4 regions of the Pseudoduganella sp. R-32 genome follow, and region 1 is predicted to be linked to each of the others. Evidence: predicted binding sites of a transcription regulator. Region 1 holds the regulator's gene; each other region holds the start of a gene.
What was found. Region 1 encodes sigma-54, which starts transcription at its own class of promoters, with help from an activator protein. Its sites were predicted from a motif close to TGGCANGNAANCTGCTTT; they were not measured.
Positions count from the first base shown of each region.

Region 1 (5,122 bases):
CGGCTGGGGGATACGACTGCTGCGGCCAACAGCATGCGCGCCAATAATGCGACGCGCGAAATGCACCTGGCCGGCAACGGCACGCTGCAGATTCCGCCCAAGGCCGCGGACCAATAACTGAGGAATGAACATGAAACGACTACTCTTGTCGGCAGCCTTGCTGCTGGGAGTCGCCGCTCCGGCGCTGGCCGAGAAAGCCGACTCCTACAAGCCGACCAACATCAGCTACGGCTCGATGGACATCGACGACGTCAAGCAGGTTACCATCCTGCTGGGCGGCGTCAAGCTGACCCGCGGCACCCTGACCATGACGGCCGAGCGCGCCTACGTCAAGCAGACGCCGGAGGGCTTCCAGCAAGTGACGCTGTTTGGCGACGGCAAGAAAGCCACCTTCCGCCAGAAGCGCGACGGCGCCGGCGACCAGTGGGTGGAAGGCGATGCCGACCGCATCGAATACGAGGAACAGGTTGAACTGGTGAAGATGTTCAACAAGGCCACCATCCGCCGCCTGGAAGGCGGCAAGCAGAACGACGAAGTGCAGGGTGAGTTCATTTCTTACGACAGCCGCAAGGAATTTTTCAGCGTGCGCAATTCGGCCAGCGGGGAGAGCAAGCCCGGCGGCGGTCGCGGCACCATGGTGATCCAGCCGACCCGTACCGAACCCCCAGCGACGCCGACGGAGAAGAAGTAAGCATGCAAGCAAATAACTGCGCCAGCACGCTGGTCGTGCGCGGCCTCCAGAAAACCTATGGCAAGCGACAGGTGGTGCACGACGTTTCGCTGCAAGTCGATTGCGGTGAAGTGGTCGGCCTGCTCGGTCCCAACGGTGCCGGCAAGACTACCTCTTTCTACATGATCGTCGGCCTGGTGGCTTCCGATGCAGGCACCATCGATATCGGCGGCACCGACGTGTCGAGCCTGCCGATCCACAAGCGCGCCACGCTGGGCCTGTCCTACCTGCCGCAGGAAGCTTCGGTGTTCCGCAAGCTGACGGTGGAAGAAAACATTCGTGCCGTACTGGAACTGCAGAAGGTGGACGGCAAGCCTCTGCCCAAGGCGGAAATCAAGCAGCGCCTGGAATCGCTGCTGGCCGACTTGCAAATCGAGAAGCTGCGCGAGAACCCGGCCCTGTCGCTGTCGGGTGGCGAGCGCCGCCGCGTGGAAATTGCGCGCGCCCTGGCCACCAACCCGCGCTTCGTGTTGCTCGACGAACCGTTTGCCGGCGTGGATCCGATCGCCGTGATCGAAATCCAACGTATTGTGCGTTTCCTGAAGGAGCGCAATATCGGTGTGCTGATCACCGACCATAATGTGCGTGAGACCCTCGGCATTTGCGACCGCGCCTACATCATCAACCAGGGCGCCGTGCTGGCCTCGGGCCGCCCGGACGACATCATTGCCAACGAATCCGTTCGCCGCGTCTACCTCGGCGAACACTTCCGCATGTAAACGAAGGCCATGAAACAAACACTGCAACTGCGAACCTCGCAACACCTGGCGCTGACGCCGCAGCTGCAACAATCCATCCGCCTGCTGCAGCTGTCCACGCTGGAGCTGCACCAGGAGTTGGAACAGCTGCTTGGCGACAATCCCATGCTGGAGCGCCTTGACGACCCGCTCGACCACTCGGTACGGCTGCTGGCCGATGGCGCCATCAGCCAGGGCAACGGCAATGGCACCGAAGCTCCCGCCACGCCTTCGGCTGAAGGCCCGCAAGGCGAGGGCGGCGAAGCCCCGGCCGCTGCCGGCGAAAGCGATACCTATGAAGGCGGCGACCATGAAGCCGGCAACGGCAGCGACGACGCCGACTGGAGCGCCAGCGCCGGCAGCAAATCCGCCGACGACGAAGACAGCCGCCCGCAACTGGAAGCTTCCGGCTGCACGCTGCGCGAACACCTGCTCGAGCAGATGCGCGTCACCGTGCAGGAGCCGCGCGACCGCGCGCTGATGGAACTGATCATCGATGCGCTGGACGAGAACGGCTACCTGGAAGAGCCGCTGGAAGAAATCCACGAGCGCCTGCCGCCCGAGCTGGAAATCGAACTGGACGACCTGCGCTGCAGCCTGGTGCTGCTGCAAAGCTTCGATCCGCCCGGCGTCGCCGCACGCAATGCCTCCGAATGCCTGGCGCTGCAGATCAGGCGCATGCCCGGCGTGCCGCTGGTGACGCGCCGCATGGCGCTGACCATCGTCGAGAAGCACCTGACCTGGTTCGCCCAGCGCGAGTTCACCAAGCTGAAGAAAGCGCTCGACTGCGACGATGAAGACTTGCGCGAAGCACAGTGCGTGATCCGCCAGTGCAACCCGCATCCGGGCGCCGAATTTGCGTCAGGCGAGTCAGACTACGTGGTGCCGGACGTGATCGTGAAAAAGGGCCGCGGCGGCTGGATCGTCACCCTGAACAACGACGTGGTGCCGCGCCTGCGCGTGAACGCGCTGTATGCCAACCTGCTCAAGCAAGGCAAGAGCGAGTCGCAGATGAATGGCCAGCTGCAGGAGGCCAAGTGGTTGATCAAGAATATGCGCCAGCGCTTCGACACGATCCTGCGCGTCGCGGAAGCGATAGTAGAAAGACAAAAGAACTTTTTCAGTCATGGCGCAGTGGCCATGAGACCCCTTGTGTTGCGTGAAATTGCTGATACACTGGGACTACACGAGAGCACTATTTCTCGCGTAACAACTCAAAAATATATGCTCACCCCGCATGGCATGTTTGAGTTGAAATATTTCTTTGGTAGCCACGTCGCGACCGAAGCCGGGGGGGAGGCTTCCTCGACTGCGATACGGGCACTGATCGTGCAATTGACAGGAGCAGAAGACCCGAAAAATCCTTTATCCGACAGTAAGATTGCGGACATGCTGGGTGAACAAGGCATGGTGATTGCGCGACGGACTGTTGCCAAATATCGAGAAGCGTTGAAGATCCCTCCAGTTAGCCTCCGCAAATCGTTGTAGTGCAGTGCATGGGTTCCTCTGTGCGTTTCGGCGTGCACGAACTCGAGAGCGACATCATCTTTAGGAGTGTGTATGAATCTCACCATCAGTGGACATCATGTCGAAGTGACCCCAGCCATTCGCGAGTACGTGCAGAACAAGCTGGAACGAGTCAAGCGCCATTTCGATCAAGTAATCGATATTGCTGTCATCCTGACTGTAGATAACCTCACCGAGAAAGAGAAACGCCAGAAAGCCGAAATCAACCTGCGCATGTCTGGCAAAACTGTTTACGTCGAAAGCCTGTCGCAAGACCTTTACGCCGCCATCGATACCCTGATTGATAAACTGGATCGCCAGGTCATGAAATACAAGGACCGTGTGCAGAACCACAGTCATGCGGCCATCAAGCATTTCCCGGATACGTATGAGGCACCACCCACCGCCATGTAAAGGACTGGCCGTGCAGCACACCAAAGGGCGCAATTGGCGCCCTTTTTTGCGACCAGTGTGCGTTAGAATATTTGCATGAGCGAACACGTACACACCCAACTCTCCAACGGTACCGGCTTCATCACGCTGGACCGCCCCAAGACCCTCAATTCACTGTCCCTCGACATGGTGCGCGCGATGACGCAGGCGCTGCTGGCATGGCGCGACGATGCGTCGGTGGCGGCGGTCGTGGTGCGCAGCAGCAGCGAACGCGCGCTGTGCGCAGGCGGCGATATCCGCTTCTTCCACGACGTCGGCCGCGGCAATACGCAAGGCGGCAGCGCGCTGCTGGAGGACTTCTTCACCGAAGAATATGCGCTGAACCATTTAATCCATTTCTACCCCAAGCCTTATGTGGCGCTGATGGATGGCGTGGTGATGGGCGGCGGCATGGGCATCGCGCAGGGCGGGCCGGAGTGCGGCGTGCGCATCGTCACGGGCCGTACCAGGATGGCGATGCCCGAGGTGAACATCGGCCTGTTTCCCGACGTGGGCGGCAGTCACTTCCTGTCGCATGCGCCGGGCCAGCTTGGCATGTGGCTCGGCCTCACCGGGCTGACGGTCGGCGCCGCGGATGCGCTCTACCTCGACCTGGCTGACTACTTCGTGCCGGAAACTGAACTGGCCGGACTGGCCAAGCTGTTCGAGTCGACGCCCGGCAAATCGTTGCGCGATGCTGTCGCGGTCTTTGCCGGCCCGCACAACGCCTTCGCCGGCGACAGCGAACTGGAAGCGCAGCGTGCCCTGATCGATCAGCATTTCTCGGCGGGCTCGGTACCCGCCATCATGGATTCGCTGCGAGGCGACAGCACGCCTTTCGCGCAGAAATCGCTGAAGGCAATGGAATTGCGCTCGCCGCTGATGATGAGCGTGACCCACGAGCTGCTGAAGCGCGGCGCGTCGCTGGGCGTGTCCGACTGCTTGCGCATGGAGCGCAACCTGGTGCGCCGCAACTTCGAACACGGCGAGATTTTCGAGGGCGTACGCGCCCTGGTGATCGACAAGGACAACCAGCCGCAGTGGAATCCCGCAACGCTGGCCGAAGTGACGCCCGCCATGGTGGAGCGCTTCTTCGAACCATGCTGGCCGGCCTGGGCGCACCCCTTGCGCCACCTCGCATGAGGGATCTGGACCGGATCGACCGGGGCATCCTGAATATCCTGCAAGAAGATGCCAGCACGCCGTTGCGCGAGATCGCGGAGCGCTTGCATTCGTCGGTCGCGACCTGCCAGCGCCGCATCGAAAGGCTGCGCAACGACGGCGTGCTGGTCAAGGCTGTCGCGCTGGTTGACCGCGCGCTTGCCGGGCGGCCCCTGACGGTATTCGTGTCGGTCGAACTGGAGAAGCAGAATACCGACATCCTCAAGCAGTTCGAGCACCGCATGCGTTCCGAGCCCGAGGTGATGTCCTGCTACGAAGTGGCCGGCGAGTTCGACTTCCACCTGATCGTCACGGTGGAGTCGATGGAAGAGTACAGCGCCTTCACACGGCGCGTTTTCACCTCGCACCACAACGTCATCAACGTCAAGAGCCTGTTCGCGATGAACTGCTCCAAGTTCGAGACCAAGCTGACGCTGTAGTCACGGCTCGCAGCTGTAGCGCAAGCTGTCGTCCAGCGCGAGCGGCAGCACCAGCGTATGGAACTTGCGGGCGTTGGCATCGGCGCACAGCTTGGCGCGCGCTGCGGGATCGCTGC
Region 1 is NZ_CP183987.1:1,025,864-1,030,985, forward strand. It holds gene lptC (LPS export ABC transporter periplasmic protein LptC) at 1-117, shown strand, start outside; gene lptA (lipopolysaccharide transport periplasmic protein LptA) at 131-691, shown strand; gene lptB (LPS export ABC transporter ATP-binding protein) at 694-1,449, shown strand; gene ACN9MU_RS04805 (RNA polymerase factor sigma-54) at 1,459-2,955, shown strand; gene hpf (ribosome hibernation-promoting factor, HPF/YfiA family) at 3,028-3,387, shown strand; gene ACN9MU_RS04815 (enoyl-CoA hydratase/isomerase family protein) at 3,463-4,548, shown strand; gene ACN9MU_RS04820 (Lrp/AsnC family transcriptional regulator) at 4,545-5,006, shown strand; gene ACN9MU_RS04825 (endo alpha-1,4 polygalactosaminidase) at 5,007-5,122, opposite strand, start outside.

Region 2 (5,122 bases), 1.1 Mb from region 1:
TGAAGCCAGCCCCCAGCTTGCTGTCCAACGATACTTCGGCGCCCTGGCGCAGGGTTTCGCTGGCGTTGCGGTAGCTGGTGCGGCCGCCACTCGAAGCATCGACCACCAGTTCATCGTGCGTGCGCACCTGGAACAATGCGGCATCGATTCGGGTGTCGCCGGCACGTGCCTTGATGCCTGCTTCGATGTGTGTGCTGCGCGCTGGCCGCAACTGGAAGTTGAAACCGGCACCGGTGCCGGAATAGAACAGCTCATTCAAGGTTGGCGCCTCGAAGCCGCGCGCCGCCGTCGCATACAGGTTCACCGCCGGCGACAGCTTGTACAAAACTCCCAGCAGGGGCGTAGTCCGGCTGTAGCGCAGGGCGCCGCTGTCATTGCCATTGCCCAGGAAATGGTCGTCCACTGATACTCGCATGCGGCTGTGGCGCAGGCCCGCGGTGAACTGCCAGCGTTCGCCCTGCCATTCCGTTTGCAGGTAGGGATCGGTGTTCGACACCACGTCGTTCTCGTCGCGCCGCAGCTTGCCCTGCACGCCGAACGTATTGCCGATGAAATTCTCATACCCCTTGCGGTCATCGCTCGATCGGCCGTACTCGACGCCCACCGTGGTCGTCAGCCTGCCGCCGGCAAGTTCGCGCATGTCCTGCCAGTTGATGTCGGTGCCGTAGAAATCGCGGTCGAAGTCGACCACTCCGCCCGAATGGCTGGCCGGCGCCTGGAAGCCTTTGGAAAACGCCTGGAACTGCGTCACGCGGCGATTGCCGCCCCACAGGCCGACGTGCAGCCGGCCTGACTCGAAGCGCTGGTCCCAGCTGGCGCCTCCCTGCTGGTGGTCAATGCTCTTGCGGGTGTTATAGCGCTCCGCCAGCGTGCGCTTGGGTACTTGCGTGTCGGTGGCATCGATTTCGCCGGCACGCGGGTCGCGTTGCCAAGTGGCCCAGGTTACGCCCAGCGGGTCTTGCGTGTCCTCCTGGCGCAGACCGTTGGCGACCAGCACCAGCTTCGCACCGGGTAGCGGCTGCATGGTCAGCTTGGCCATCGCCTGGTCGCGGCGGGCGGCGCTGTGGTCGCGGTAACCATCGGTATCGAAGCGCGAGGCATCCAGCACATAGCCTATGCCGGCAGCGCTTCCTTGCGCATTCAGGTCGGTCTTGCGCAGGCCGTCGCTGCCAGCGGCAAAGCTGGCTTCCACCGTCGGCGCACCTTCGCCGTCGCGGGTAAAGAGCTGGATCACGCCGCCGGCATGGTTGCCGTAGATGGCGGAGTAGGGGCCGCGCAGCACCTCGATGCGCTCTGCCATGTCCAGGTTGAAGGTAGCGGCCTGGCCTTGGCCGTCCGGCATGCTGGCCGGGATGCCATCTGTGATCAGGCGCACGCCGCGCACGCCGAAAGCCGACCGGGCGCCAAACCCGCGCGAAGAAACCTGCAAGTCCTGTGCGTAGTTCTGCCGGTTCTGCACCACCACGCCTGGAACGGCGGCCAGGGACTCCGAGGCATTCACGCGCAACTGTCCGTCACGGATGTGCTGTGCATCGAGCACGTTGATCGCGGCCGGCAGGTCGAAGCTGGAATGCTCGACGCGGCTGCCGCTGATGACGACAACGTCGGCGATCGCAGCGCCTTCCGGCGTGGCTTCGGCCGACGCAGCATGCGCCAGCATGGGGGAAAACAGGCTGGCCAGCAGGGCGGCGATGGCGTTCAAGCGAATGGGGTTCATGTTCAGTCTCCTCGGATCGGTTCAGCGTGCCCGCTGCGCGGGTCTCCCGATCACATAAGCAATATGCCTGCCAAGCCAACGACAGGCCGCACGTTTGCTGGCATATCGCTTGCATAACTAACGGGCACACACCATACCAAAGGAGACATCATGAAGGCAAACCCGGTCGCAGCATTGTGTGCTGCAGGCGCCGCCAGCCTCGCTTTTGCCGCGCCATTCGCCTATGTGCCGAACGAGAAGTCCGGCACCATCAGCGTCATCGATACCGCAACCGATAGCGTGGTACGCCAGTTGAATGCCGGAAAACGGCCGCGCGGCATCGGCATTGATCCGGGCGGGCGCCAGCTTTTTGTCAGCGATGCCTCCAGCGGCAGCCTGCTGGCCATCGACAGCATGGCGGGCAGCAGCGTAACGCTGGCGCTGGGGCGCTCGCCGGAGGGCGTCAGCGTCTCGCCGGACGGCAAGCTGGTGGCGGTAGCCGTGGAAGAGGGCAATAGCGTGGCGCTGTTCGATGCCGTCACCCACGCGCGGCTGGCGGATATCCCGGTGCAAGGCCGCAATCCGGAGCACGCAGTCTTCAGCCCGGACAGCCGCTACCTCTATGTCAGCGCCGAGGAGGCGGAGCAGGTCGACGTGATTGACGTGGCGCAGCGCCGCCAGTCCGGCTCCGTCGCGGTAGGCCTGCGCCCGCGCGGGATCGGCTTCGCGCCCGATTCCAGCCGGGTGTACGTCGCGTGCGAGATGGCGAATGCAGTGTACGTGATCGACCCGGCCACGCTGCGCACGCTGGCCACCATTCCCGCCGGACGCAATGCAAACGGCATCGCCGTCCACCCGGACGGGCGTAGCGTGTACGTCTCCAACGGGATGGACGGCAGCGTGATGCGAATCGATACCGCCCGCAATGAAGTGACCGCCACGATTGCAGTCGGCAAGCGTCCCTGGAATATGGCGATCACTCCGGACGGCAGCAAGCTCTATGTCGCCAACGGCCGCTCCAACAAAGTCTCGGTGATCGATACCGCTACCGCACGCAAGGTGGCTGATATCCCGGTCGGCGAACTGCCCTGGGGCGTGGTGATCCGTTGATTTGCGCAACAGTTGTTCAAGTTTGGAACAGTTGTTGTTGCGCGGTGCTTCGGCCAAGGAGCAAAAGCCGCTGGCACGGCAATTGCGAATAAGGCAGTACCCACAACCACTCAATATAGAGGACGACATGAATCTCGCCGACATCAGCAAACTGGGCGTCGCCAATCCCTTCAAGACCCGTTACGATAACTTCATCGGCGGCAAATTCGTCCCGCCGGTCAAAGGCGAGTACTTCGCCAATATCACGCCGATCACCGGCCTGCCTTTCTGCGAGATCGCACGCTCCACCGCCGAGGATGTCGAGCTGGCGCTGGACGCCGCGCACGCAGCCAAGGCTGCATGGGGCAAGACTTCGCCGACCGAGCGTGCAAATATCCTGAACAAGATGGCTGACCGCATGGAGCAGAACCTGCAGCTCATCGCGACCGCTGAAACCATCGACAACGGCAAGCCGATCCGCGAAACGATGGCGGCAGACATTCCGCTGGCGATCGACCATTTCCGCTACTTCGCCGGCTGCATCCGCGCCCAGGAGGGTACGGTGGCGCAGGTCGACTCCGAAACCTATGCATATCACTTCCATGAACCGCTCGGCGTGGTCGGCCAGATCATTCCATGGAACTTCCCGATCCTGATGGCGGTATGGAAGTTGGCCCCTGCGCTGGCCGCCGGCAACTGTGTCGTGCTCAAGCCAGCCGAGCAAACCCCGGCCTCCATCATGGTGTTGCTGGAGCTGATCGGCGACCTGCTGCCGGCTGGCGTGCTGAATGTGGTGAACGGCTTCGGCCTGGAAGCGGGCAAGCCGCTGGCTTCGAGCAAGCGTATCGCCAAGGTGGCCTTCACCGGCGAAACCGGCACCGGCCGCCTGATCATGGGCTATGCGGCGCAGAACCTGATCCCGGTCACTCTGGAACTGGGCGGCAAGTCGCCCAACATTTTCTTCGAAGACGTGATGTCGGCTGACGATGCCTTCTTCGACAAATGCCTGGAAGGCTTTGCCATGTTTGCGCTGAACCAGGGCGAAGTCTGCACCTGTCCATCGCGCGTGCTGATCCAGGAATCGATCTACGAACGCTTCATCGAGCGTGCGCTGAGACGCGTGGCAGCGATCAAGCAAGGCAACCCGCTGGACCACGGCACCATGATCGGCGCCCAGGCTTCGCAGGAGCAGCTTGAAAAGATCCTGTCATATATGGACGTCGGCCGACAGGAAGGCGCGCAACTGCTGGCGGGCGGCGAGCGCCAGGTGCTGGCCGGCGACCTGGAAGGCGGCTACTACGTGCGTCCAACCGTATTCAAAGGCGACAACACCATGCGCATCTTCCAGGAAGAGATCTTCGGCCCGGTGGTATCGGTCACTACCTTCAAGGACGAAGACGAAGCGCTGGCGATTGCCAACGACACCCTGTACGGACTGGGCGCTGGTGTCTGGAGCCGCGACGGCAGCCGCGCCTTCCGCATGGGCCGCGCCATCCAGGCCGGCCGCGTCTGGACCAACTGCTACCACCTTTATCCGGCCCACGCTGCGTTCGGCGGCTACAAGCAGTCGGGCATTGGCCGCGAGACCCACAAGATGATGCTCGACCACTACCAGCAGACCAAGAACCTGCTGGTCAGCTACAACCCTAACGCGCTGGGCTTCTTCTGAGGCAGGAAAGGCGGGGCGAAGCATGGACAACGCAATTGCCAGGGTCACAGCGACCGCACCGGCGCTGGAATTCATCGACCAACTGCACCAGCAGCACGGCCCGATCATGTTTTTCCAGTCGGGCGGCTGCTGCGACGGCAGCGTGCCGATGTGCTATCCGGCGGGTGAGTTCGACGTCAGCGAGACCGACGTCTACCTCGGCAGCCTGGGCGGCGCGCCTTTCTATATTGGGCTTGAACAGTACGGGTACTGGGAACACACCCAACTGATCGTGGACGTGGTGGCCGGCATCGGAGGCATGTTCTCGCTCGATAACGGCACCGGCAAACGTTTCCTGCTTCGTTCGCGCCTGTTCACCGGCGAGGAATGCACGGCACTCGGGAAAATAGACCATAAAAAAGGAGACAGGACGTGAAATACATCACCATCGGAATGCTGCTGGGGGCGGCGACGCTGGCGCAGGCTGCCAGCGTGACCACGACAATGCTGGATAACGCTGCGAAGGACACCAGCAGCGTGCTTTCCTCCGGCATGGATTCGGAAGGGCAGCGCTACTCGCTGCTCAAGCAGATCAACACGCAGAATGTCAGCCGTCTTGTGCCGGCGTGGTCGTTCTCGTTCGGCGGCGAAAAGCAGCGCGGCCAGGAATCGCAGCCGCTGATCTACAA
Region 2 is NZ_CP183987.1:6,818,742-6,823,863, reverse strand. It holds gene ACN9MU_RS31225 (TonB-dependent receptor family protein) at 1-1,717, opposite strand, end outside; gene ACN9MU_RS31220 (beta-propeller fold lactonase family protein) at 1,868-2,806, shown strand; gene adh (aldehyde dehydrogenase) at 2,934-4,454, shown strand; gene ACN9MU_RS31210 (DUF779 domain-containing protein) at 4,477-4,869, shown strand; gene ACN9MU_RS31205 (PQQ-dependent methanol/ethanol family dehydrogenase) at 4,887-5,122, shown strand, end outside.
Region 2: the regulator sigma-54 is predicted to act here: its motif matches at 1,816-1,833, upstream of ACN9MU_RS31220 (beta-propeller fold lactonase family protein).

Region 3 (5,122 bases), 150 kb from region 1:
AGAGGCGACGCGCGAACGCATCCTGGCGCCGCTGGGCATGAACGGCAGCACCACCAATGTCGATGACATGCTGAAAACGGCCGACTATTCGGCGCCGCACAGCAAGGTCAATGGCAAGGCCGCCGTGGTCAAGCCGATGCCGGTGCAAAACGCGGTTGGCGCGGTCGGCATCCAGACCAATGCGCAAGACATCGCCAAGTGGATGCAGGTCCTGCTCAACGAAGGCAAGATGGAGAACGGCAAGCAGCTGTTCAGCGCCAAGCAGGCGCGCGAGATGTGGACCCAGCAAACACCAATGAAGATCAGCGAGCCGAAACCGGCGCTGGCTGCCACCAGGCCTAACTTCGCGGCGTACGGCCTGGGTTTCCAGCTGCGCGATTACCGCGGCCGCAAAGTCGCCATGCACGGCGGCGCGCTGCAGGGCTTTTATTCGCGTATCGTGATGGTGCCGGAAGAGAAGCTGGGCGTGGCCATCTTCACCAATGCGGAGAACGGCCCGGTCATGACGGCGCTGCAATGGCGCATCCTGGACCACTACATGGGCGCGGCGCCGACCGACTGGATCAAGCTCTACGCCGAGCAGGAAGCTGAAATGCACAAGGAAGAACTGGCGCGCCAGGGCAAGCTGTCCTCGGCCCGGGCGGCGGCATCCAGGCCTTCGCTGCCGCTGGCATCCTACAACGGCGACTATAACGATCCCTGGTATGGCACGGTGAGCATCAGGCAGGAAGGCGGCAAGCAGCTCATGTCGTTCAGCCGCACGCCGGATTTGACCGGCACGCTGGAGCACTTCCAGCACGACACGTTCATCGTGCGCTGGAAGGAGCGCAATTTCAACGCCGATGCCTATGTGACGTTTTCGCTGAATCCGGACGGTTCGATTGATCGCATGAAGATGGCGCCAGTGTCCACCGAGACGGATTTCAGCTATGACTTCGCCGATTTGTCCTTTACTCCGGTGAAAAAATGACAAAATTCCGACAAACTTGAAACGAAGTGTGAGAATCATTCATGTGCGCATGCAGCATAATAGCGGCTGGTTTGTGCACTTGGGAGAATGAATGACTAGCCTGATCGTTTCAATTGCCGTCGTCTTGGGCGGTCTTTTCGTTGCCGGATACGGCTTTGTCACCTTGATGAGCCGCCTGCAATCCCGCTAGGAAGCTCCAGTTCAAATACCTTGCGCTTGCGCGCCGCGATCTCCCCCAGGGCGCGCTGGAAAGCCGGGTAGCCGTTCAACAGCTTGTCGAAACTGCCATCGGCTTGCGCAAGTTTCAAGCCTCGCTCCACCCGCTCCGCCATCGCCTTGTTGTCCTTGCTGACAAAGAAATAGAACGGTACGCGGTAATGCAGGAAGATCGTCGGTTCCACCATCAATCCATCCTTCCCATACACCTTTTCCTCGGCCCAGGCCTCGTGCACGCCGCGCGGCATGTAGTCGAAGCGCTTTGCTTTCAGCATCGGGAACAGCGAACTGTAATTGACCGTCGTTTCAACCGGCAGGCGGTTGTGGCGCAACACATCCACCGAAGGCCAGTTGACGCCCGCGCCGGCAACGAGCTTGCGCAGGTCGCCCAGGCTGCGAACCTCGCGGAAGCGGGCTTCATCCTCCTTGCGGATCATGAAGACGCGGTAATCGTTCAGCTCGCGCACCAGGGAGATGCGAATCGGCAGCAGGTCGCGTTCGCGCTCGGCGTTGGTGCCGTCCCACATGATGTTGATGACGCCATTGCGCTTGAGTTCCAGGGCGCGGCGCGGGCTGGTCAGTTCGTGGGGATAGAACTCGATGGAGAAGGGGCCGTCGGTCTTTTCCAGCGCGAGGCGCAGCAGCAGGTGAAAGTAGGTGACCTGTACCTCGGAGCCAGGCGTGACCGAGGGCAGGACGAAGCGCATCAGCGGCGCATTGGCCGCGTCGCCCGCATTGGCCAGGGTGGATGCTGCCGCCAGCAGCAAGCCGGCGGCAGAGCGTTGCAGCTTTTTCAGCACTGATTACTGCGGCTTGACGAACTTCAGCGTCATGCGGTCGCTCTCGCCAATGGCAGCGTACTTGGCGCGGTCCTTGTCCTTGTTGGTGAAGGTCGGAGGCAAGGCCCACACCCCGTTCTCGTGGTTGGCGTCATCCTTGGCATTGGCGTTGACTTCAGACTTTGCCACCAGCTTGAAGCCGGCCTGTTCGGCCATCTTGATGACATAGGCTTCGTGCATATAGCCGGTACTGGCCTTGGCATCCTGGGTCATGGCGGACGGCAGGCGGTGTTCTTCCACGCCGAAGATACCGCCTGGTTTCAGCGTGTCGTAGATGCTGGCCATCAGCTTCTTCATGTTCTCGTCGCCGGTGCCGATCCAGTTATGGATGTTGCGGAACGTGAGCACCATGTCGGCGCTGCCTTTCGGCGCGTAAGTGTATACGCCGTTGCCCGGTTCGAAGGCGCCCAGCACCACCTTGTCGCGGCCCGGCTGCTTGGCCAGGAACTCCTGGAAGCGTTCAGCCGACTTGCGCACGCGTTCGTCGGCCGATTGCGGGCTGGAGCCGGCGGTAATCAGCTTGCCCTGGTCGCGCAGGTAAGGGGCCAGGATTTCGGTGTACCAGCCGCCGCCCGGCGACAGTTCGACCACCGTCATGTTCGGCTTGATGCCGAAGAAGGTCAGGGTCTCGTAAGGATGGCGGTACTGGTCGCGTTTGACGTTGTCCGCGTTGCGGGTAGGGCTGGCGATTGCAGCTTTCAGGGCAGGATCTGCCAGTGCAACGCCGGAAAAACCGGTAAAGCCAACGGCCAGCAGGCCGGCCAGGACGTACTGTTTCATTCAGGAGTCTCCTTTTTTCGTTGGGCAGGCGACGCAGCGGCTCCGGTCGCCCGGGACTTGATGATCGTGCAAGCTGGCCGCCCGGTCAAGTGTCCGCGCGGACGGTGTGCGGACACTGCCCGGACACTTTTTGCGGATATGTTTCAGCTTTGTACAAGCTTTACACAATGGCATAAAAATTGCGTACGATTTGATCCCTGCAAGCTGTCTTAGGTAAAAACGATAACCCTGGAGAGACTATGGAACGACGTGCATTCCTCAACATGAGCGGCGGTGCAATGGCTGCCATGATGATGCCTTTTGGCCGCGCCATTGCGGCCGACGAGCTGGTAAAGCCCGTGGAAGTGAAGTTCAAGAAGATGCTGGCAGATACCGCGCTGACCGCGGCCACCCAGGCCGGCGCCAGCTACTGCGACGTGCGCATCGGCCGCTACCTGAACCAGTTCATCACGACCCGTGACCTGAACATCGAAAACGTCACCAATACCGAATCCGCTGGCGTGGGCGTGCGCGTGATCGCCAACGGCGCCTACGGCTTTGCCGCCACCAGCGACATGTCGCCGGACGGCGTGGCCGGCGCGGCGCGCCAGGCGGTCGCCATCGCCAAGGCGAACGCCAAGCTGCAGGCAGCCGGCGTGCAGCTGGCGCCGACGCCGGGCGTGGGCGAAGTGTCGTGGGCGACCCCGATCAAGAAGGACTGGCGCACCGTGCCGATCAAGGAGAAGGCCGACCTGCTGATCACCGCCAACAAGGGCGCGCTGGAAGCCGGCGCTTCGTTCATCCAGTCCTTGCTGTTCCAGGTTAACCAGCAGAAGTACTTCGCTTCCACCGACGGTTCCTATATCGACCAGGACCTGCATCGCCTGTGGGTGCCGTTCTTCGCCACGGCCGTTGACAAGTCGACCGGCAAGTTCCGCAGCCGTTCCGACCTGGGCACCCCGGTCGGCATGGGCTATGAATACCTGGACGGCCGCAAGGAAGACAAGATCAAGGCAGCGGGCGGCGTTGCCACGCTGTACAACCGTACCTATGACCTGGTCGAGGATGCGAAGGCCGCCGGCCGCCAGGCCAAGGAAAAGCTGACCGCCAAGTCGGTCGAGCCGGGCAAGTACGACCTGGTGCTGTCGCCGGAACATATGTGGCTGACCATCCACGAATCCGTCGGCCACCCGACCGAACTCGATCGCGTGCTGGGCTACGAGGCCAACTTCGCCGGCACTTCCTTCGCGACCCTGGACAAGCAGCAGTCGAAGAAATTCAAGTACGGTTCGGACCTGGTCAACATCGAGGCAGACAAAACCATCCAGGGTTCGCTGGGGGCGGTCGGCTACGACGACGAAGGCGTCAAGTGCAAGAAGTGGGACATCATCAAGGACGGCATCCTGGTGAATTACCAGGCTACGCGCGACCAGGCGGCGGTGATCGGCGAGAAAGAATCGCACGGCTGCTCCTACGCGGACTCCTGGAGCAATGTGCAGTTCCAGCGCATGCCTAACGTTTCGCTCAAGGCTGGCAAGAAGAAGATGACCCCGGACGAACTGGTGAAAGACGTGAAGAAGGGCATCTACATCGTGGGGGCCGGTTCCTTCTCGATCGACCAGCAGCGCTACAACTTCCAGTTCGGCGGCCAGATGTTCTACGAGATCAAGGACGGCAAGATCGGCCAGATGCTGGAAGACGTGGCTTACCAGTCGAATACCCAGGAGTTCTGGAACGCCTGCACCGCCATGTGCGATGAGCGCGACTGGCGCATGGGCGGCTCTTTCTTCGACGGCAAAGGCCAGCCGATGCAGGTGAGCGCGGTGTCGCACGGTTCGTCAACTTCGCGATTCAACGGCATCAACGTGATCAACACTGCACGCAAGATCGGCTAAGGCGAAAGGACTACGAATGAAGATCCTGAATCAGGAAGAGACCAAGCGCATCTCCGACAAGGTCATGTCGCTGAGCAAAGCCGATGAGTGCATCGTCACCATCAACGGCAGCCGCACCGGCAATATCCGCTATGCGCGCAATGCCGTGTCGACTGCCGGCCTGGTGGAAAATACCCAGCTGTCCGTGGCGGTCGCCTTCGGCAAGAAGCAGGGCACGGCAGTCATCAACGAGTTTGACGACAAGTCGCTGGCGAAAGCCGTGCAGCGCGCGGAAGAACTGGCAAAACTGGCGCCGGAAAATCCGGAGTTCATGCCGACGCCGGACAAGCAGGCGTTCAAGGGCTCCGACACCTTCAGCAAGTCGACCGACGCGATCAATCCTGAGTACCGCGCGCAGGTGGCGGCTTACAGCATCGAGGCCTGCAAGAAGAAGGGCCTGGTCG
Region 3 is NZ_CP183987.1:877,275-882,396, forward strand. It holds gene ACN9MU_RS04020 (serine hydrolase) at 1-970, shown strand, start outside; gene ACN9MU_RS04025 (substrate-binding periplasmic protein) at 1,129-1,986, opposite strand; gene ACN9MU_RS04030 (class I SAM-dependent methyltransferase) at 1,990-2,805, opposite strand; gene ACN9MU_RS04035 (TldD/PmbA family protein) at 3,045-4,679, shown strand; gene ACN9MU_RS04040 (TldD/PmbA family protein) at 4,696-5,122, shown strand, end outside.
Region 3: the regulator sigma-54 is predicted to act here: its motif matches at 2,974-2,991, upstream of ACN9MU_RS04035 (TldD/PmbA family protein).

Region 4 (5,122 bases), 1.9 Mb from region 1:
GACGTGCACGCCCAGCGGAGCCAGTTCCTGCGCCATCGCTTCGCTCAGGCCTTCCACTGCGAACTTGGTGGAACCGTAGACGCCCCAGCCGTAGTACGCCTGATAGCCGCCCAGCGAGGAAATATTGATCACATGGCCGCTGCGCTGCCGGCGCATGACCGGCAGCACCGCGCGGCTCACGTTCAGCAGGCCGAAGACATTCGTTTCGTAATTGCGGCGCACTTCTTCCGCCGAGGTCTCCTCGACGGCGCCGAGGATGCCGTAGCCGGCGTTATTCACCAGCACGTCGATGCGGCCAAAACGCTCGATGGCGGCCTGGGTGGCAACTACGGCGGCTGCTTCCTTTGTCACATCGAGTTGCAGCGGCAGCAGCTGGGGATGCGCGCCAAGGGCGTCGACAATCGCTTGCGGGTTGCGGGCGGCTGCTACCACGGAGTCGCCGCGCGCCAGTGCGTCGCGGGCAATCAGCAGGCCGAAGCCGCGGGAGGCACCAGTGATGAACCAGACTTTGTTTGCCATGATCTTGCTCCTTCAAGAGTGGGTGGTTGGTGAAGGGCATATTAGGCTTCGGAGAGCTGCTACACTAGCCATAGTAAAGGTGATTGATCTTCAACTATTGGTTGTAAATGAATGGATAAGGCCCGCGTCATCACATTGTTCATCGGCGTCGTGCATGCCGGCAGCTTCAGCCAGGCGGCGGTCGATGCCGGCCTGTCGGCCCAGGCGGTCAGCAAGGCGATTCGCCAGCTGGAGGAATACCTCGGCGTGCGCCTGTTCCATCGCACGACACGCAGCCTGAGTCTTACGGACGAAGGCCAGCGCCTGTTCGAGCTGGCCAACCCGGGCCTGCGCTTGCTGGACGAGGCGCTGGACCACGTTCAGAACAGCCGCGAGGCGGTTGACGGCATGATCCGCGTCGCCGCGCCTACCTCGCTGGGCACGGTGGTGCTGGCGCCGCTGCTGCGCGAATTCCAGGAGCTGTATCCGAGCGCGCATTTCGACATGCTGTTCGACGACCACTTCACCGACTTGACCGAGGCGAAGATCGACGTCGGCTTCAGGGCGGGGAATCCGCCGGAGCGCAACCTGGTTGCGCGCCAGCTGGGCAGGATTCCTTTGCATATCTGCGCTTCGCCCGGCTATATCGAGCGCCACGGCGCCCCGCGCACGGTGGAAGAATTGCTGCACCATCGGTGCACCGGTTTCCGCCAGCCGAACACGGGCCGCGTGATTCCGTGGGAACTCAAAGGGCAGGGCGGCACGGTGTACCAGGACGTGCCCTGCGTGGCGACGTTCAATACGGCGGAGGGCGAGGTCGAGGCGGTGCGCGCCGGGGTCGGCATCGGCCAGCTGGCGCTGTACATGGTGGAGCGCGACCTGGCGGAAGGGCGGCTGGTGCACCTGCTGCCGACCCATGTGACGGCAAATGCGGCCGTTTACATGTACTATCCGCAGCGCAGCCGCATGCCGATGCGCGTGCGGCACTTTATCGACTTCATGGTGAAACGCAAATGGACCGCCTTTACCTGATGACTGTCTACGTGGCCGTGGCCGAGGAGCAGGGCTTTGCGGCAGGCGCGCGCCGGCTAGGCATGTCGCCGCCCGCCGTTACGCGCGCGGTGGCGGCGCTGGAAGAAAGGCTGGGCGCCAGGCTGCTGGACCGCACCACGCGCCATGTGCGCGTGACGGAAGCCGGCCAGCGCTACCTGGATGATGCGCGCCGCATCATCGCGGAAGTCGACGAGGCCGACGATGCAGTTGCCGGCATCAACGCCGCGCCGCGCGGCCACCTTACAGTGACGGCGCCGGTGCTGTTTGGACGCATCTACGTGGTGCCGGGCATTGTCGATTACCTGCAGCGCTATCCGGCGATGGATATTTCCACTGTCTTCGTCGACCGCGTGACCAACTTGCTGGAAGAAGGCATCGATGTCGGCATCCGCATCGGCGAGCTGCCCGATTCGAGCATGCGCGCCATTCCGGTCGGGCAGGTGCGGCGCATGATCATCGCTTCGCCTTCCTATATAGAGAAGCATGGCGCGCCGAGCACGCCGCAGGAGCTGGAGCAGCACACCATTGTCGCCTCGTCCGGCTCCAGCGTGCCTCCGGACTGGCGCTTCCAGAATGGCGCCGGCACGCAATCGCTGCGCGTCAAGCCGCGCCTGGGCGTGAACAATAACGACTCTGCCATCGAAGCAGTGCGCAGCGGCTTCGGCATCGCGCGCCTGCTGTCCTACCAGGCGGCAGTCTTGCTCGATGCAGGCGAGCTGGTTGAGGTGCTGCAGGACTACGCGACGCCGGCGGTGCCTATCCATATCATCCACCGTGACAGCCGTCAGGGCTCGACCCGCATCCGCAGCTTCGTGGACCTGATGGCCGAACGCCTGCGCACCGATCCGAGGCTTCACCCGGTGCGTTGACGGCGCTAAATTGGTGCGGCGCACAAACAAAGTGCTGGATTTCCCCGCCTTTCCCCCTGAAAGCGGGGTGGCACGGCGCTTGCAGTATCCCCATTATTTACAAACCGGGGATAGAGATGGATCGCACGTTCAGCCTTACCCGTCGTCGCCTGCTTGCTGCGGGCGCTGCGACAGCCTTATCGAATTACGCCTGGGCTGCAGGCTCCGACAAGCCTGAGAAAGAAGAAGTCAAAGTCGGCTTCATTCCATTGACCGATTGCGCCTCGGTCGTGATGGCTTCTGTGCTGGGCTTCGACAAGAAGTACGGCATCAAGATCGTCTTGAGCAAGGAGGCGTCCTGGCCCGCCGTGCGGGACAAGCTGGTGAACGGTGAACTCGACGCGGCCCATGTGCTGTATGGGCTGGTGTATGGCGTCCACCTGGGCGCTGGCGGTCCGAAGAAGGACATGGCCGTACTGATGAACCTCAATCACAACGGCCAGGCGATCACGCTGTCGAAGAAACTGTCCGACAAAGGCGCAGTCGATGGCGCTTCGTTGGCGAAGCTGATGCGCACCGACCAGCGCGAGTACACCTTCGCACAGACGTTCCCGACCGGCACCCATGCGATGTGGCTGTATTACTGGCTGGCGTCGTATGGCATCAACCCGATGACGGACGCCAAGGTCATTACGGTGCCGCCGCCGCAGATGGTCGCCAATATGCGGATCGGGAACATGGATGGCTTTTGCGTGGGCGAGCCATGGAACCACCGCGCGATTGTGGATGGCGTCGGCATCACGGCCACGACAACGCAGGACATCTGGCGTGACCATCCGGAGAAGGTGCTGGGTACCAGCGCGGAGTGGGTGAAGAAGTATCCCAATACTGCACGCGCACTCATCGCTGCGGTGCTGGATGCTGGACGCTGGATTGATGCGTCCCTGTCGAACAAGGTGAAGATGGCGGAAGCCATTGCCGACAAATCCTACGTCAACACGACGGTCGATGTGATTGGCCAGCGCATCATGGGCCGCTACCAGAATGGCCTGGGCAAAACCTGGGACGATCCGAACTACATGAAGTTCTTCAATGACGGCGCGGTGAATTTCCCATACCTCAGCGACGGCATGTGGTTCCTCACGCAACAGAAGCGCTGGGGCTTGCTGAAGGCGGAGCCGGATTACCTGGCAGTTGCCACGCAAATCAACCAGATCGATGTGTACAAGGACGGCGCGGCTATGGCGAAGGTGAGCGTACCAAAGTCGCCCCTGCGCAGCGTAAAGATGATCGACGGCACGACCTGGGACGGCAAGAATCCCAAGGCCTATGCTGATTCGTTCAAGATCAGAGCGTGAAGGGAGGCCTTATGAGTGCTATGTACGGAACGATAGACGGGGCCGGCGCGGGCACGCCTGGCACACACGGCGCACTGACCGCGCAGGACGCTGCGCGGGAAGCAGCTGCAGCCGCATTGGCCGCGGCTGGCGTGGGGCGGGCAATCGATATGAAGGTGGACGTTGCGCCGGCAGGACAGGCTGGGAAGGCGGGAGCATCAGTGCAACCGGCGCCCGCGGTGCCGGGAAGGCCAACGCGCCGCATGCGGCTGGCGGCGAAAGGCGTGCACCTGGCGCCGGAAGGTGGGCGGCTGCGGCCCTTTGTCATGAAAGTACTGCCGCCGCTGCTTGGCTTGTCGCTGCTGGTGCTGGCTTGGCAAATCCTGGCGGTACGCAACGCAGGCTTTCCCACTCCGCTGGAGACCTGGCATGAGGCGGTGAAGCTGTTCTCGGACCCGTTCTACCGCAAGGGTCCGAATGACCAGGGCATTGGCTGGAACATCCTGGCCTCGCTGCGCCGCGTCGCGCTGGGCTTCGGCCTGGCGGCGCTGGTGGGTATTCCGCTTGGCTTCCTGATCGGACGCTTCAGCTTTTTGTACGGCATGTTCAGCCCTTTAATCAGTTTGCTGAAGCCCGTATCGCCCTTGGCCTGGCTGCCGATTGGCCTGCTGGTGTTCAAGGCGGCCGATCCAGCCGCGATCTGGGCCATCTTCATTTGTTCGATCTGGCCCATGATCGTTAACACCGCCGTCGGCGTGCAGCGCGTGCCGCAGGATTACCTGAACGTGGCGCGTGTGCTGAACCTGTCCGAATGGAAGGTGGCGACCAGGATACTGCTGCCTTCCGTGCTGCCTTACATGCTGACCGGCGTGCGCCTCGCCATCGGCACGGCATGGCTGGTCATCGTCGCAGCCGAAATGCTGACGGGCGGCGTGGGCATCGGCTTCTGGGTGTGGGATGAGTGGAATAACCTGAACGTGCCGCACATCCTGATCGCCATCGGCGTGATCGGCGTGGTTGGCCTGTCGTTGGAACTGGCGCTGGTCGCGCTGGCCAAAGCTTTCAGCTATGAGGAGAAATGAGATGGCTTCGAAATTCATCGATATCAGCAAGGTCGACATGCGCTTTGGCCAGTTCCACGCGCTGAGCGACGTCAACCTGGTGGTCGAGCAGGGTGAGTTCATTACCCTGATCGGCCACTCGGGCTGCGGCAAGTCGACGCTGCTCAACCTGGTCGCGGGCCTGAACCGTCCCACCAGTGGCGTGCTGGTTTGCAGCGGGCGCGAGATCGCCGGGCCGGGGCCGGAACGCGCGGTCGTGTTCCAGAACCATTCGCTGCTGCCCTGGCTGACTTGTTTCGAGAACATTTACCTCGCAGTGGAGCGG
Region 4 is NZ_CP183987.1:5,991,679-5,996,800, reverse strand. It holds gene ACN9MU_RS27410 (oxidoreductase) at 1-519, opposite strand, end outside; gene ACN9MU_RS27405 (LysR family transcriptional regulator) at 631-1,530, shown strand; gene ACN9MU_RS27400 (LysR family transcriptional regulator) at 1,512-2,420, shown strand; gene ACN9MU_RS27395 (CmpA/NrtA family ABC transporter substrate-binding protein) at 2,537-3,757, shown strand; gene ntrB (nitrate ABC transporter permease) at 4,000-4,818, shown strand; gene ACN9MU_RS27385 (ABC transporter ATP-binding protein) at 4,820-5,122, shown strand, end outside.
Region 4: the regulator sigma-54 is predicted to act here: its motif matches at 2,489-2,506, upstream of ACN9MU_RS27395 (CmpA/NrtA family ABC transporter substrate-binding protein).